DNA from 2 places in the Gordonia rubripertincta genome. Region 1 is predicted to be linked to the other one. Evidence: predicted binding sites of a transcription regulator. Region 1 holds the regulator's gene; the other holds the start of a gene.

Region 1 (6,141 bases):
GGTGCGCGACGAGCCGGCCGCCGGCCCCGGCCCGGCCGACGCCGAACCCGTCGTGGACGAGTCCGACACCGAACAGCCGGCCGACGAGGCATCCCCGGACGCCCGGCTCGCTGAGCTGACGGCCGACCTGCAGCGGGAACGCGCTCAGTTCGCCAACTTCCGGCGGCGAGCTGCCGAGGAGAAGCAGGGATCGGTTGCCTACGGCAAGCAGATCCTGATCGACAAGCTCCTCCCGGTCCTCGACGACCTCGACCGTGCCCGCGAGCACGGCGATCTCGAGACCGGCCCGCTCCGGGCGGTCGCCGACAAGCTGACCGCAGTGCTGAACGCGGAGGGCCTCGAGTCCTTCGGGGCCGCGGGTGAGGAGTTCAACCCCGAACTCCACGAAGCGGTTCAGCACGACGGCACCGGCGACCACCCGGTCATCGGCGCGGTGTACCGCTGCGGTTACCGACTGGGCGAGAAGGTGATCCGCACCGCCATGGTGACGGTCACCGATCCCGAGCCCGCCGGCGACCAGACCGGTGCACAATAAGGCAACAATCGCCCGTGCATGAGGGGCGATCCGACCACCGATCCCTGAGGTGCGAGGAGCGCAAGCGACGAGCCACGAAGGGCGAGGAACCCTTCGTGGCTCGCTCCGCTCGCACCTCAGGGGGCGGGGGAACAACTGAAATACCCATCCAGACAACAGAAGACTTGAAGGAGGTGACGTCTGGTGGCTCCACAACGTGAGTGGTTGGAACACGACTTCTACAAGGACCTGGGCGTTGCTTCTGACGCTTCGGCTGAAGAGATCAAGAAGGCCTATCGCAAGCTCGCACGCGAGCTGCACCCGGATGCCAATCCCGGCGATTCCGCGGCCGAAGAGCGCTTCAAGCGGGTGTCCGAAGCCCATAGCGTGCTGAGCGATCCGGAGAAGCGCAAGGAGTACGACGAGACCCGTGCGATGTTCGCCGGCGGACGATTCCGCGGCGGCGGCAACGGGTTCCCGGGCGGCGGTTTCCCCGGCGGCGGTACGACGTACACGACCGGGGGCGACTTCGACCTCGGCGACCTGTTCGGCGGCGGTCAGGCCGGCGGCGGTGGCGGATTCGGCGACATCTTCGACGGACTCTTCAACCGGGGCGGCGGATCCCAACGCACATCGACGGCCAGCCGTCCCCGTCGCGGCAAGGACCTCGAAACCGAGACGTCGCTGTCCTTCAAGGACGCGGCGCTCGGCACGACGGTCCCGCTGCGGGTGACCAGCCCGTCCCCGTGCACCACCTGTCACGGGTCGGGTGCCAAGCCCGGCACCAGCCCGCGAGTGTGCCCTAATTGCAACGGCTCCGGCTTCGTCAGCCGCAACCAGGGTGCCTTCGGGTTCAGCGAACCCTGCCAGGACTGCCAGGGCACCGGCTCGCGGATCGACGACCCGTGCACCGACTGCTCCGGCAGCGGAGTCAAGAACCGGACGCGCACCATCAACGTGCGTATCCCGGCCGGAGTCGAAGACGGACAACGGATTCGGCTGGCCGGCCAGGGTGAGGCCGGACGTCGCGGAGCACCTTCGGGCGACCTCTACGTCGTCGTCCACGTCACGCCGCACAAGCAGTTCACGCGCAGCGGCAACGACCTTCGGGTGCAGCTCCCGGTTCGGATCTCGGAACTGGTTCTCGGCGCGACGGTGTCGGTACCGACACTCGAGGGCTCGGTCGGGGTCAAGATCCCGCCGAACACCACCGACGGCCGCACGCTCCGCGTGCGCGGCCGCGGCGTCCCCAAGCGGTCCGGCGGTGCAGGCGACCTGCTGGTGACGGTCAAGGTCGCGGTGCCGGACAAGCTCGACGACGCTGCGATCGAGGCGATGCGTGCCTACGATCAGGCCGAGCGGGCAAGCGGTTTCGATCCACGGGCGAACTGGGGGAAGTGAGTCATGGCCGGTCAGAAGAACTTCGACGCCGACGGCGCGACCTTCATGATCTCGGTGGCCGCCGAGCTCGCCGGCATGCACGCCCAGACCCTGCGGACCTATGACCGTCTCGGTCTGGTCACCCCGCAACGCACGAGCGGCGGCGGTCGCCGCTACTCCTCCCGCGACGTCGACCTCCTGCGTGAGATCCAGCGTCTCTCGCAGGAGGAGGGCGTCAACCTCGCAGGGATCAAACGGATCATCGACCTGAGCAATCAGGTCGAAGCGCTGCAGCAGCGTGTCCGTGAGCTCTCCGACGAGGTCGCTGCGTCGCGGAATCGTCGCGGGGGCGAGCTCGTCCCGGTGCCCCGGACCAATGCCCTCGTCGTGTGGCAGCCGCGGCGGAAGCGCTCCGGCGACTGAACGGTCCGGTTCGTTTCGTCAGGGCGACCGGTAGGTCCCGCGTACCTTGGAGGTATGGCTTCCGACACCGTCACCACCGTTGACACGGGCCCGCACCGCGTTTCACGGCGCATCGTCGTCGACGCGCCGGCTGCCGAGGTCTTCGCTCTCATCGCCAACCCGCATCGTCATCCCGAACTGGACGGTTCGGGGACGGTGCGGGACACGCCTGTCAAGGGTCCGGAAAAGCTCACCCCCGGCGCGCGATTCAGCGTCGGGATGAAGCAGTTCGGTGTTCCGTACACGATCACCTCCACCGCGACCGACGTCGACACCGACCGCGTCGTCGAGTGGAAGCACCCCATGGGCCATCACTGGCGTTGGGAGCTCGTCGCCACGTCGCCGACCACCACGCAGGTCACCGAGACCTTCGACTACTCCACGCTCAAGTTCCCGAAGATCATGGAGCTGATCGGTTACGACAAGAAGAACGGGCAGGGCATCGAGGGCACGCTCCGCGCGCTCGCAAACCGGTTCGGCTGATGCCACCGCCATCTTGCCGACAGCATGTCGATAAGATGGCGGAGACCTATCAGACCCGCACCAGGAGTCGACGAAATGTTCGTGATCACCAACCGCATCGATGTCACCGAGAACGCCGAGGCCTTCGAGAAGGCATTCTCGGACTCCATGCGCACCACGCTCAAGGGTGTTCCCGGCCTGCACCGCGCCACCCTGATGCGTCCGGAGGCCGAGGGCCTGCCCTACGTTTCCACCATGGAGTTCGACGCCAAGGAGGACTTCCTGGCGTGGCTGAAGTCTGATTCGTTCCGCGCATCGCACTCCGACGACCAGGCCTCGGGCATGCAGGCTCCGTCGGCCGTCGAACAGCACACCCTGATCGAGACCTTCAACGCCTGATCAGGCCGTCCCGGGGCGGCCGCGAAAGGAAGCCTCTCCATGGAATTCGAGGACGATTCGCCGTCATCCGGCGAGGAAGCGGTGGTCGTCCTCGGAGTCGTGGCCGCTCCCGGACAACCGATCGGGCTCGCGCGCAAGCTCGTCGACGCAGACCTGACCGAGCACGTCCAGACCAGCTTCCCCGGAGCCCGATGGCAGATCGAGGTCGTCGAGGCATCCCTGGTGCAGCCGCCCGCGACCGACGCCCAGATCGTCGACGCCGCGAGAGACGTTCTCCTCGAACGTGAATGGGACCTGGTGGTCTGTCTGACCGACCTCCCCCTCCACGTGGGCCGGCGCCCCGTCGTCGCGCATGCGAACGCGGTGCACGGCGTCGCGGTCCTGTCGGTGCCCGCCCTTGGTCCGACCGGACTACGACAGCGGGCGCGGACCACGGTCATCGGTCTCGTCGGCCGACTCCTCGGTGCCGACGCCGACGACCTCCGAGACCACGAGAAGTCCCCGTCGAAGTCGCCGCTGCGGCACCGCGTCCGCCAGTTGGGCACCGACGTCGACGACGAGGGCACCGCCTTCACCGCCCGGGTGCTCACCGGCAATCTCCGCCTCCTCTCCGGGATGGTGCGCGCCAACCGGCCGTGGCGCCTCGCCCTCGGGCTGACCCGGGCACTGACCGGCGCCATCGCGGCCGGGGTCTTCGCGCTGGTCACCGCCGACATCTGGCTGCTGGCCGACACCTTCGGTTGGGTCCGCCTCACCGGCGTCGCCGTCGGCTCGATCGTCGCCATCACCGCCACCCTGATCATCGGCGCCAACCTCTGGGAACGAGGATCGTCGCGGCAGTCGCGCGAACAGATCGTCCTGTTCAACACCGTCACCGTCATCACCGTCGCGCTGGGGGTCGCGGCGTTCTATGCCGCTCTCTTCGTCCTCGCGACCGTCGGCGCGCTGTGCCTCGTGGTCCCTCAGGTCTTCGGCGACGCCCTCGGTCACGACCCCGGAATCACCGACTACCTGGAGGTCGCGTGGCTGACGTGCTCACTGGCAACCGTCGGCGGGGCGCTCGGTGCGGGGTTGGAGACCGACGAGGCGGTACGCGACGCCGCGTACACCCAGCATCCCGCCGACTCGGTCTGACGAGGTACCACCGACGGTCCGGCTGCCACAGATTCGGCCCCAGCCGTTAGGCTGCATGGGCAAATGTCGATGTGGAGGTGACGATGACCCAAGATCCGGCGAGTGGGGGACTGCCCGGATCCGTGGTTCTCGGGATATCCGTCGTGGACGATCAGATCGCATCCGTGGTGCGCGACGCCGATGGCCACATCCTGGCCAGCAACCTCGTCGACCTGCCTGATCCGTCGGCTCCCGCGGTAGAGGCCGCGATCGTCGAGCTGGTCGATTCGGTGCCCGTCGTCGTCGACCTGATCGGTGTCTCCGTGTCCCGCGAGGACGTCCGCAAGCACCTGTCACAGGCCTTCGGGTCGAGTGGCGCCGCCGAATCCTGGCACGACCGTGTCGTCGTCACCGGTTACGCCTCGGCACTCGCCGAGATCGCGTGCACTCATGCCACCCGTGGCGGCGTCGTCGCGGTCGTGGATCTCGATCGGGAGGCCGCACCGGCATCCGGTACGACGGTGGCCACGGTCGACACGACCTCGGGGGCGGTCCTCGGAACAGCCGATTTCACCACCCACCGGCTCGCGTCCGTCACCGATCCCGACGGGGCATCGGCACTGGCAACCGCGATCGCCAAGCTGCCGCGCGGTCGAGACATCACCTCGATCATCGTGGTCGGACCCGGCGCGGAGATGCCGGGCATCGCCCCCGCCTTCGAATACGCCGCCCAGCGTCCCGTCACCGTCGCGGACAATCCGCCGCTCGCCTCGGCGATCGGCGCGGCCGACGCCGCCCTGGTGGCGCTGTCGGCCCCGGCGGCGGCCACGCGGGTGTCGACCGGACGACGCTGGTGGTTCGTCGGCGCTGCGATCGGTGCCGCGGTGTTTCTCGGCGCGGTCGGCCTGACCCTGCTCCTGGCCGCCGAGGGCGAGACCCCCGAACCGACTCAGGTGACGGTCACCGAGACACCAGCGGCCGTCACGATCACCGCCGACGCGAAGACGGTCACCCCAGACCGAGACCGAGACCGGACGGGCCCGCACGACCACGATCACCAGCACGCCGCGCCCGGTCACCCGCACGACCACGGTGACCGAGGAGATCCCGGGACCGTTCACCATCACCGAGACCGAGACGACCACGGTCGAGGTCCCCGCAGCCGGATCGCCGGCGCCCTGACGCCCTGACCGGCGCGTCAGTACACCGGGTCGTGTTGGATGCGGCTCGCGCGGACCCCGGCGATGATGAGTTTGCGTCGGGTCGCCTCGATCATCTGCGCCGATCCGGCGATGAGCACCTGGTGGTCCTGCCAGTTCCCGGCGTTGACGACGACGTCGGCGAGCGTGCCGATCTCGTGGTCGATCCCGAGTTCGGCCGGCGTCGCCACCGCGGTGATCCACCACGGATCGCTCTCCTCCTCCGACACCGCGGTGACCTGCAACCACGGATTGGTGGACGCGATCCGTCGCAGAACGCTCAGGTCATAGAGCTCACCGGGGTAGCGCATCCCGTAGAAGATGTGTGTCGGGGGCGAGTCCGCGCGCTTGGACATCTCGATGAGCAGAGCACGCAGGGGGGCCAGTCCGGTGCCGCCGGCCACCATCAGGACGGGCCGATCCCGGTCGACGTGCAGCGTGCCATGGCTCTGCGACAGGGTCCAGACGTCGCCGATGCTGGTCTCGCTGACGATGGCCGAGCTGACCGTCCCACCCTGAATGGCCCGGACGTGGAACTCCAGCTCGCCGGCCGGGTTCGGCGGGATCGACGGCGAGAAGTTGCGCCACTGCTTGGGCCATTGCGGGACGTGC
Region 2 (6,141 bases), 150 kb from region 1:
GTTCCCGGAAGTGTAAGCGAGGTAGACGGATTCGCCCTCGGCGATGGGTACGCCGCGCACCGTCGTGTCCGCGGCGGCGGTACGCATGAACTCCTTGACCGGTGTGGTCCAACGGATCATCTCCTCGACGGCGGTGCCGATGAGGTCGGGCTCGTGCCGGAGGCGGGCGAGTTCGCCGGGGTTCTCGATGAGCGCGCGCAGACCGCCAGAGATCGCGTCCTTGGTGGTGTCGTGGCCGGCGCTGGCGACGATCACGTAGTAGGACGCGGTGTCGACGTCAGACATGGGCTCACCGTCGATGCGGCCGTTGGCGATTGCCGACGCCAGGTCGCCGGTGGGGTTCGCTCGGCGCGAGGCGGTCAGCTTGCTGAAGTAGTCGAAGAAGTCGAGCAGTGTCGCCAGTCGTTCCTCGACGGTGGTGCCGCGCTGGTACTCCGCGTCGTCGCCGCCGAACAGTTCCTGGGTGAGCTGGTGCATCCGCGGGAAGTCCTCTTCGGGCAGCCCGAGCAGCGACAGGATGACGTACAGCGGGAAGTGGACGGCGACATCCTCGACGAAGTCGCATTCCGGACCGATCTCGGCCATCTTGTCGACGAAGCGCTTGGCGAGTGCGTCAACCTGGATCTGCAGCGCACGCAACGCCTTTGGCCGAAACCAGTCCTGTCCGATCGCGCGGACCTTCTTGTGGTGGGGGTCGTCCATGTGGATCAGGGTGCGCAGTCCCGCTCCGGACTCGAGTTGTGACTTGGCGAAATCGTCGGCCGCAGCGGTCACCAGCACGGGTCGCGGCTCGCTGAGCCACAGGTTGTGATCGCGCTCGATGTCCATGATGTCGGTGCGCTTGGTGATCGCGTAGAAGGGGCGGTAAGGCCATTTGTCCACATACGCGACCGGATTGTTCGCCCGGAGATGTGCCATCGCGGCGTGTAGTCGTGGTTCGTCGGCGTACGCCGTCGGATCGGCAAGTACGTTGGCGGCCTCGTCGGTCATGCTGGTGCTCACCGAAGGCGTCCTTCCGTCGAGTGGGTGTCCTCGCTCCGAGTGTCCGATACACGTGTGTCCCAGATCGGCAGATTGACGAACCCGCCCCATTTACGCTGGACACATGCCTTATCGGGTCCTGGCCGACGGCATAGCGGTCCTGCACATGATGTTCCTGCTGTACGTGATGTTCGGCGGGTTCATCGCCTGGCGGTGGCCGCGCACGATCCTGCTGCACCTCGTCGCGGTGGCCTGGGGGATCGCATCGGTGGTCCTGGGCTTGGAGTGCCCACTCACCGACGCCGAGAATTGGGCGCGTCACCAGGCGGGCGAGCGAGGACTGCCGCCCACCGGATTCATCGACAACTACCTGACCGGGGTGATCTACCCGGAGTCGGCACTCGGGCTGGTGCGCGGGTTGGTCGCTGTGCTGGTCATCGTGTCGTGGGTGTGGTTGTGGTGGCGGGTGCGGACCGGTTCGCGCCACCGCAAAATCGCGAGTTCGGGGTAGACGCGCTACCTGGGGCCAGCGCTTGTGGAGCGAGGTCGCGATCGTGACGGACGGCGGGTGGGTTCAGCGGGTGCCCCGCGGCAGCGCGCGCCGGGGTCTCAGCAGCGGGAGCATCCAGTCGTACACGGCGTCGTCGTTGAGCAAGGTGAAGTGGTGGGCGCCGCCGATGTGGAATCCGTCGTCGACCTCGAATCCGAGGTGATGCTTGCGATCCCGACCACCGCCACTGTTGGTCAGCACCAATCCGTCGCCGACGATGCGGCCGAACGGGTGGTCCGGACGTTGGGTCACCGTGGCCGTCACGTAGAGGTGTCGCGCCCCCTCCATCAGGGGCGGATAGTCGACGGCGGGCTGCGAGAAGGCTTCCGGATCGGCGTCCCGCCAGTGTTCCTCGGTGACGGCCCCGCGGAACAGGTCGCGAACCCCGGCGCTGCGACGACCGAGCAAGGTGCCGAACGGTCGGCTCGTCGGCCACAGGCGCAACGCTGCCGTTGCGCGGTGGACTCCTCGAGCCAGCGGTGCCCCGAGGTGGGGAGTGCCGAGGCATACGGTGTGTCGAACGAGCTTGGGCCAGTAAGCATCACGCGCAGCGCCTTGATGGCATGCGCTGCGGATGACCAGACCGCCCATCGAGTGGCCGATGAGGGTGAGGCCGGTGATCGGAACCGGCCACAGCAAGACCAGGTCGTCGAGCAGTCGCGCGAGATCGCGGCCGTTTTCGCTGATATGGCGTCCCGTGTTGTACCGGATCTGAACCTCGGTGCTGCCGAGATCGTGGGCGAGGCGAGTGCCGTAAGTGGGCCGTTTGCCGCGTTCCCACGCGAACTCGGTCTCCATCAGGCCGTGCAGGAAAATCGTCAGGTGTCCGGTTGCCTCGGGGAAGGCGGTCGCGAGTCCATCCGGGGTGATGGGAACGGCCGCGCCGTCGACGCGGATTGCGATGTCGGGGGCCAGGGGCGAATGCTCGGCGGTCAGCTGATCGCCGATCAGTCCGTCGAGGATGCCGAGGGCCACGGCGCCTCGTTTGGTCTCGGAGGGAACGCCGCTGTTGTGCACCGCCAGCGACTCGGCCAGGTCACCGGCCACGTCGACGGTCGACGTGATCGCCGAGTAGATGGACGTGCTGATCGCGTCGTGCACCATCTGGGCGGGGCGGACCCTCGGACCCCACACGACCCGCAGGCCGGTGAAGACGGTATCGGCCACGGATGAATGGACGGTCGCGATCCCCGCGACCGCTTTGTTCAGCTCATCGCGGCCCAAGGCTGCCAACGCCGGCAGTTCGCGAGTGCGTACAGGTTCGGCAGGCATGATCTCAGTGTACGTCTGTCCACTGAAAGCTGAGCCCGGATCGGCGAGTGTCTCGTCACCGGGCTGGTGCGGGTGGCGCTTCCTCTGAGAAACCGCGACCCTGGGGTGAGTGGCACACATCACAAAAATGGTAAGCATGAGCGGAATGGACTCAACTTTGTTGGCGTTGCATCCCTCGTATGGCTCATACTTGAGCCTGTTGGACTAAAGAGAAAGGTGCACGCGAGTGGACAGCTTCACCCCCACCACGAAGACACAGCAGGCATTGAGCGCTGCTGTGCAGGCGGCGGCCAGTGCTGGCAACCCCGACGTGCGGCCCGCCCACATCCTGGTGGCACTGCTCGATCAGTCCGACGGCATCGCGTCGCCGCTGCTCAAGGCAGTGGGCGTGGACCCGTCGAATGTTCGTGCGCAGGCCCAGATGTTGGTCGACCGCATGCCGACGGTCGCGCAGGCCAGTGCCACCCCACAACTCTCCCGCGAATCGATCGCGGCGGTCAGCGCAGCTCAGCAGCTGGCCGGTGAACTCGGCGACGAGTACGTCTCGACCGAGCACATCGTCGTCGGTCTGGCGACCGGTGACTCCGATGTCGCCAAGTTGCTGCACAACGCCGGAGCAACCCCCCAGGAACTGCGGGATGCGTTCGTCGCAGTCCGCGGGAGCCGACGGGTCACGAGCGAGGACCCGGAGTCGACCTACCAGGCGCTCGAGAAGTACTCGACCGACCTGACCGCGGCCGCCCGCGAGGGCAAGCTCGACCCGGTCATCGGTCGCGACACCGAGATCCGGCGCGTCGTGCAGGTGCTCAGCCGACGGACCAAGAACAACCCGGTCCTCATCGGTGAGCCCGGCGTCGGCAAGACCGCGATCGTCGAGGGCCTCGCCCAGCGTGTCGTCGCCGGTGACGTACCCGAGTCGCTGCGGAACAAGACCGTCATCTCCCTCGACATGGGTTCGATGGTCGCCGGCGCGAAGTATCGCGGCGAGTTCGAGGAGCGGCTGAAGGCCGTGCTCGACGAGATCAAGAATTCCGACGGCCAGATCATCACCTTCATCGATGAGCTGCACACCATCGTCGGAGCCGGTGCCACAGGCGATTCCGCGATGGACGCCGGCAACATGATCAAGCCGATGCTCGCTCGTGGTGAGCTGCGGCTGGTCGGTGCCACCACCCTCGAGGAATACCGTAAGTACATCGAGAAGGACGCCGCGCTCGAGCGTCGATTCCAGCAAGTGTACGTCGGCGAACCGTCGGTCGAGGATGCCATCGGCATCCTGCGCGGCCTGAAGGACCGGTACGAGGTGCACCACGGTGTGCGCATCACCGACTCCGCATTGGTCGCTGCCGCAACCCTTTCCGACCGCTACATCACCTCGCGCTTCCTCCCCGACAAGGCCATCGACCTCGTCGACGAGGCGGCGTCGCGGCTGCGGATGGAGATCGACTCGCGCCCCGTCGAGATCGACGAGGTCGAGCGCATCGTCCGCCGGCTCGAGGTCGAAGAGGTTGCGCTGCAGAAGGAAACGGACGCGGCGTCGAAGGAACGGCTCGAGAAGTTGCGCGCCGAACTGGCCGACCAGAAGGAGAAGCTCAACGAGCTGTCCGCACGGTGGCAGTCGGAGAAGACCGCGATCGACGCGGTACGCGACCTCAAGGAAGAGCTGGATCGTCTCCGTGGAGAAGCCGAACGCGCCGAGCGCGACGGTGACCTCGGACGCGCAGCCGAGCTGCGGTACGGCCGAATCCCCGGACTGGAGAAGGAACTCGAGGCCGCGCTGGAGAAGACCGGTACCGATCCCGGGCAGGACGTCATGCTCCAGGAGGAGGTCGGACCCGACGACGTGGCACAGGTCGTGTCGTCGTGGACCGGAATCCCGGCCGGACGCATGCTCGAAGGTGAGACCGCCAAGCTGCTGCGCATGGAGGACGAACTGGGCAAGCGAGTCATCGGACAGAAGGCTGCCGTCGAGGCCGTCTCCGACGCGGTGCGTCGTGCCCGGGCCGGCGTCGCCGACCCGAACCGGCCACTGGGTTCGTTCATGTTCCTCGGCCCGACCGGCGTCGGCAAGACCGAGCTGGCCAAGGCACTCGCCGAGTTCTTGTTCGACGACGAGCGGGCGATGGTCCGCATCGACATGAGCGAGTACGGCGAGAAGCACAGCGTCGCAAGGCTCGTCGGTGCTCCACCCGGTTACGTCGGGTATGAGGCCGGTGGTCAGCTGACCGAGGCGGTGCGGCGTCGGCCGTACACGGTGGTCCTGTTCGACGAGATCGAGAAGGCCCATCCGGACGTGTTCGACGTGCTGCTGCAGGTGCTCGACGAAGGTCGACTCACCGACGGCCAGGGACGGACGGTGGACTTCCGCAACACCATCCTGATCCTGACGTCGAACCTCGGCGCCGGTGGCGACAAGGAACACGTCATGAACGCGGTGCGCTCGGCCTTCAAGCCCGAGTTCATCAACCGCCTCGACGACGTGGTCATCTTCGACCCGCTGAGCCCCGAGGAGCTGGTGGCGATCGTCGACATCCAGCTCGGACAGCTCAAGAAGCGGCTGGCCCAGCGTCGCCTCGACCTCGAGGTCTCGCCGAAGGCCAAGGAATGGCTGGGTGCACGTGGATTCGATCCGCTGTACGGCGCCCGTCCGCTCCGCCGCCTGGTGCAGCAGGCCATCGGCGACCAGCTCGCCAGGCAGCTGCTCTCCGGCGACATCCGCGACGGCGACATCGTTCCGGTGAACGTCAGTGCCGACGGCGAGTCGCTGGTCCTCGGCTGATCACGAGTGACGCGACCAGGGGCCCATCCCTTCGGGGGTGGGCCCCTTTTGGTTGTCCTCGGTATATGACACCCGACGGGTGGACCTCACTTCGACGATGCGACGTCGATCGAGGTCGCGCAGTCGAAACGAGGTTCGGCGGTGGCGACCAGTGGGCTCAGCGCACGACCTCGCGGTAGCCGGCGTCGATACGACGGGTCCACCCCCGGGCGTCGAGGTGTTCGAGTAGTGGGATCACGACCCGCCGTGTCGTGCCGAGCGCCTGGCGTGCCTCGGTGGTCGTGAAGGGCTGGTCCAGCGCGGCGAGCGACCGCATGGCCAGTGCCGGCGCGGTCGGCAGCAACACCACGCCGTCGCGGAGTCGGTGGATGCGGCCCGTGCGTTCGGCCGCGGCGAGTTCTCTGGCGCCGAGTCCGAGCGCGCTGAGGTCGTCGGCCTCGGGGGCGCGGAACGGGTCCTCGGCCAGACGCCGCTCCAGTGCGCTCATCGCCTCCTCGGCGTCACCGAGATCCGGGATATGGCCAGGCATCGAGAGATACCCGTCGACGGAGGCGACCCC

What was found. The regulator HspR, encoded in region 1, represses chaperone genes until heat shock. The targets are predictions, from matches to a motif close to ANNTGAGTNNNNNNNACTCANNT.
Region 2: clpB (ATP-dependent chaperone ClpB) is a predicted target of HspR. The motif match lies at 2,938-2,960, and genes of this name have one in related genera.

What each region holds. Positions count from the first base shown of each region.
Region 1 is NZ_CP136136.1:711,442-717,582, reverse strand. Features, by position in the region: gene grpE (nucleotide exchange factor GrpE) at 1-535, shown strand, start outside; gene dnaJ (molecular chaperone DnaJ) at 719-1,915, shown strand; gene RVF83_RS03135 (heat shock protein transcriptional repressor HspR) at 1,919-2,317, shown strand; gene RVF83_RS03130 (SRPBCC family protein) at 2,372-2,839, shown strand; gene RVF83_RS03125 (antibiotic biosynthesis monooxygenase family protein) at 2,915-3,217, shown strand; gene RVF83_RS03120 (hypothetical protein) at 3,257-4,351, shown strand; partial or broken gene RVF83_RS03115 (hypothetical protein) at 4,435-5,512, shown strand; gene RVF83_RS03110 (FAD-binding oxidoreductase) at 5,529-6,141, opposite strand, start outside.
Region 2 is NZ_CP136136.1:557,130-563,270, reverse strand. Features, by position in the region: gene RVF83_RS02415 (cytochrome P450) at 1-990, opposite strand, end outside; gene RVF83_RS02410 (DUF2784 domain-containing protein) at 1,106-1,492, shown strand; gene RVF83_RS02405 (esterase/lipase family protein) at 1,556-2,803, opposite strand; gene clpB (ATP-dependent chaperone ClpB) at 3,030-5,582, shown strand; gene selB (selenocysteine-specific translation elongation factor) at 5,740-6,141, opposite strand, start outside.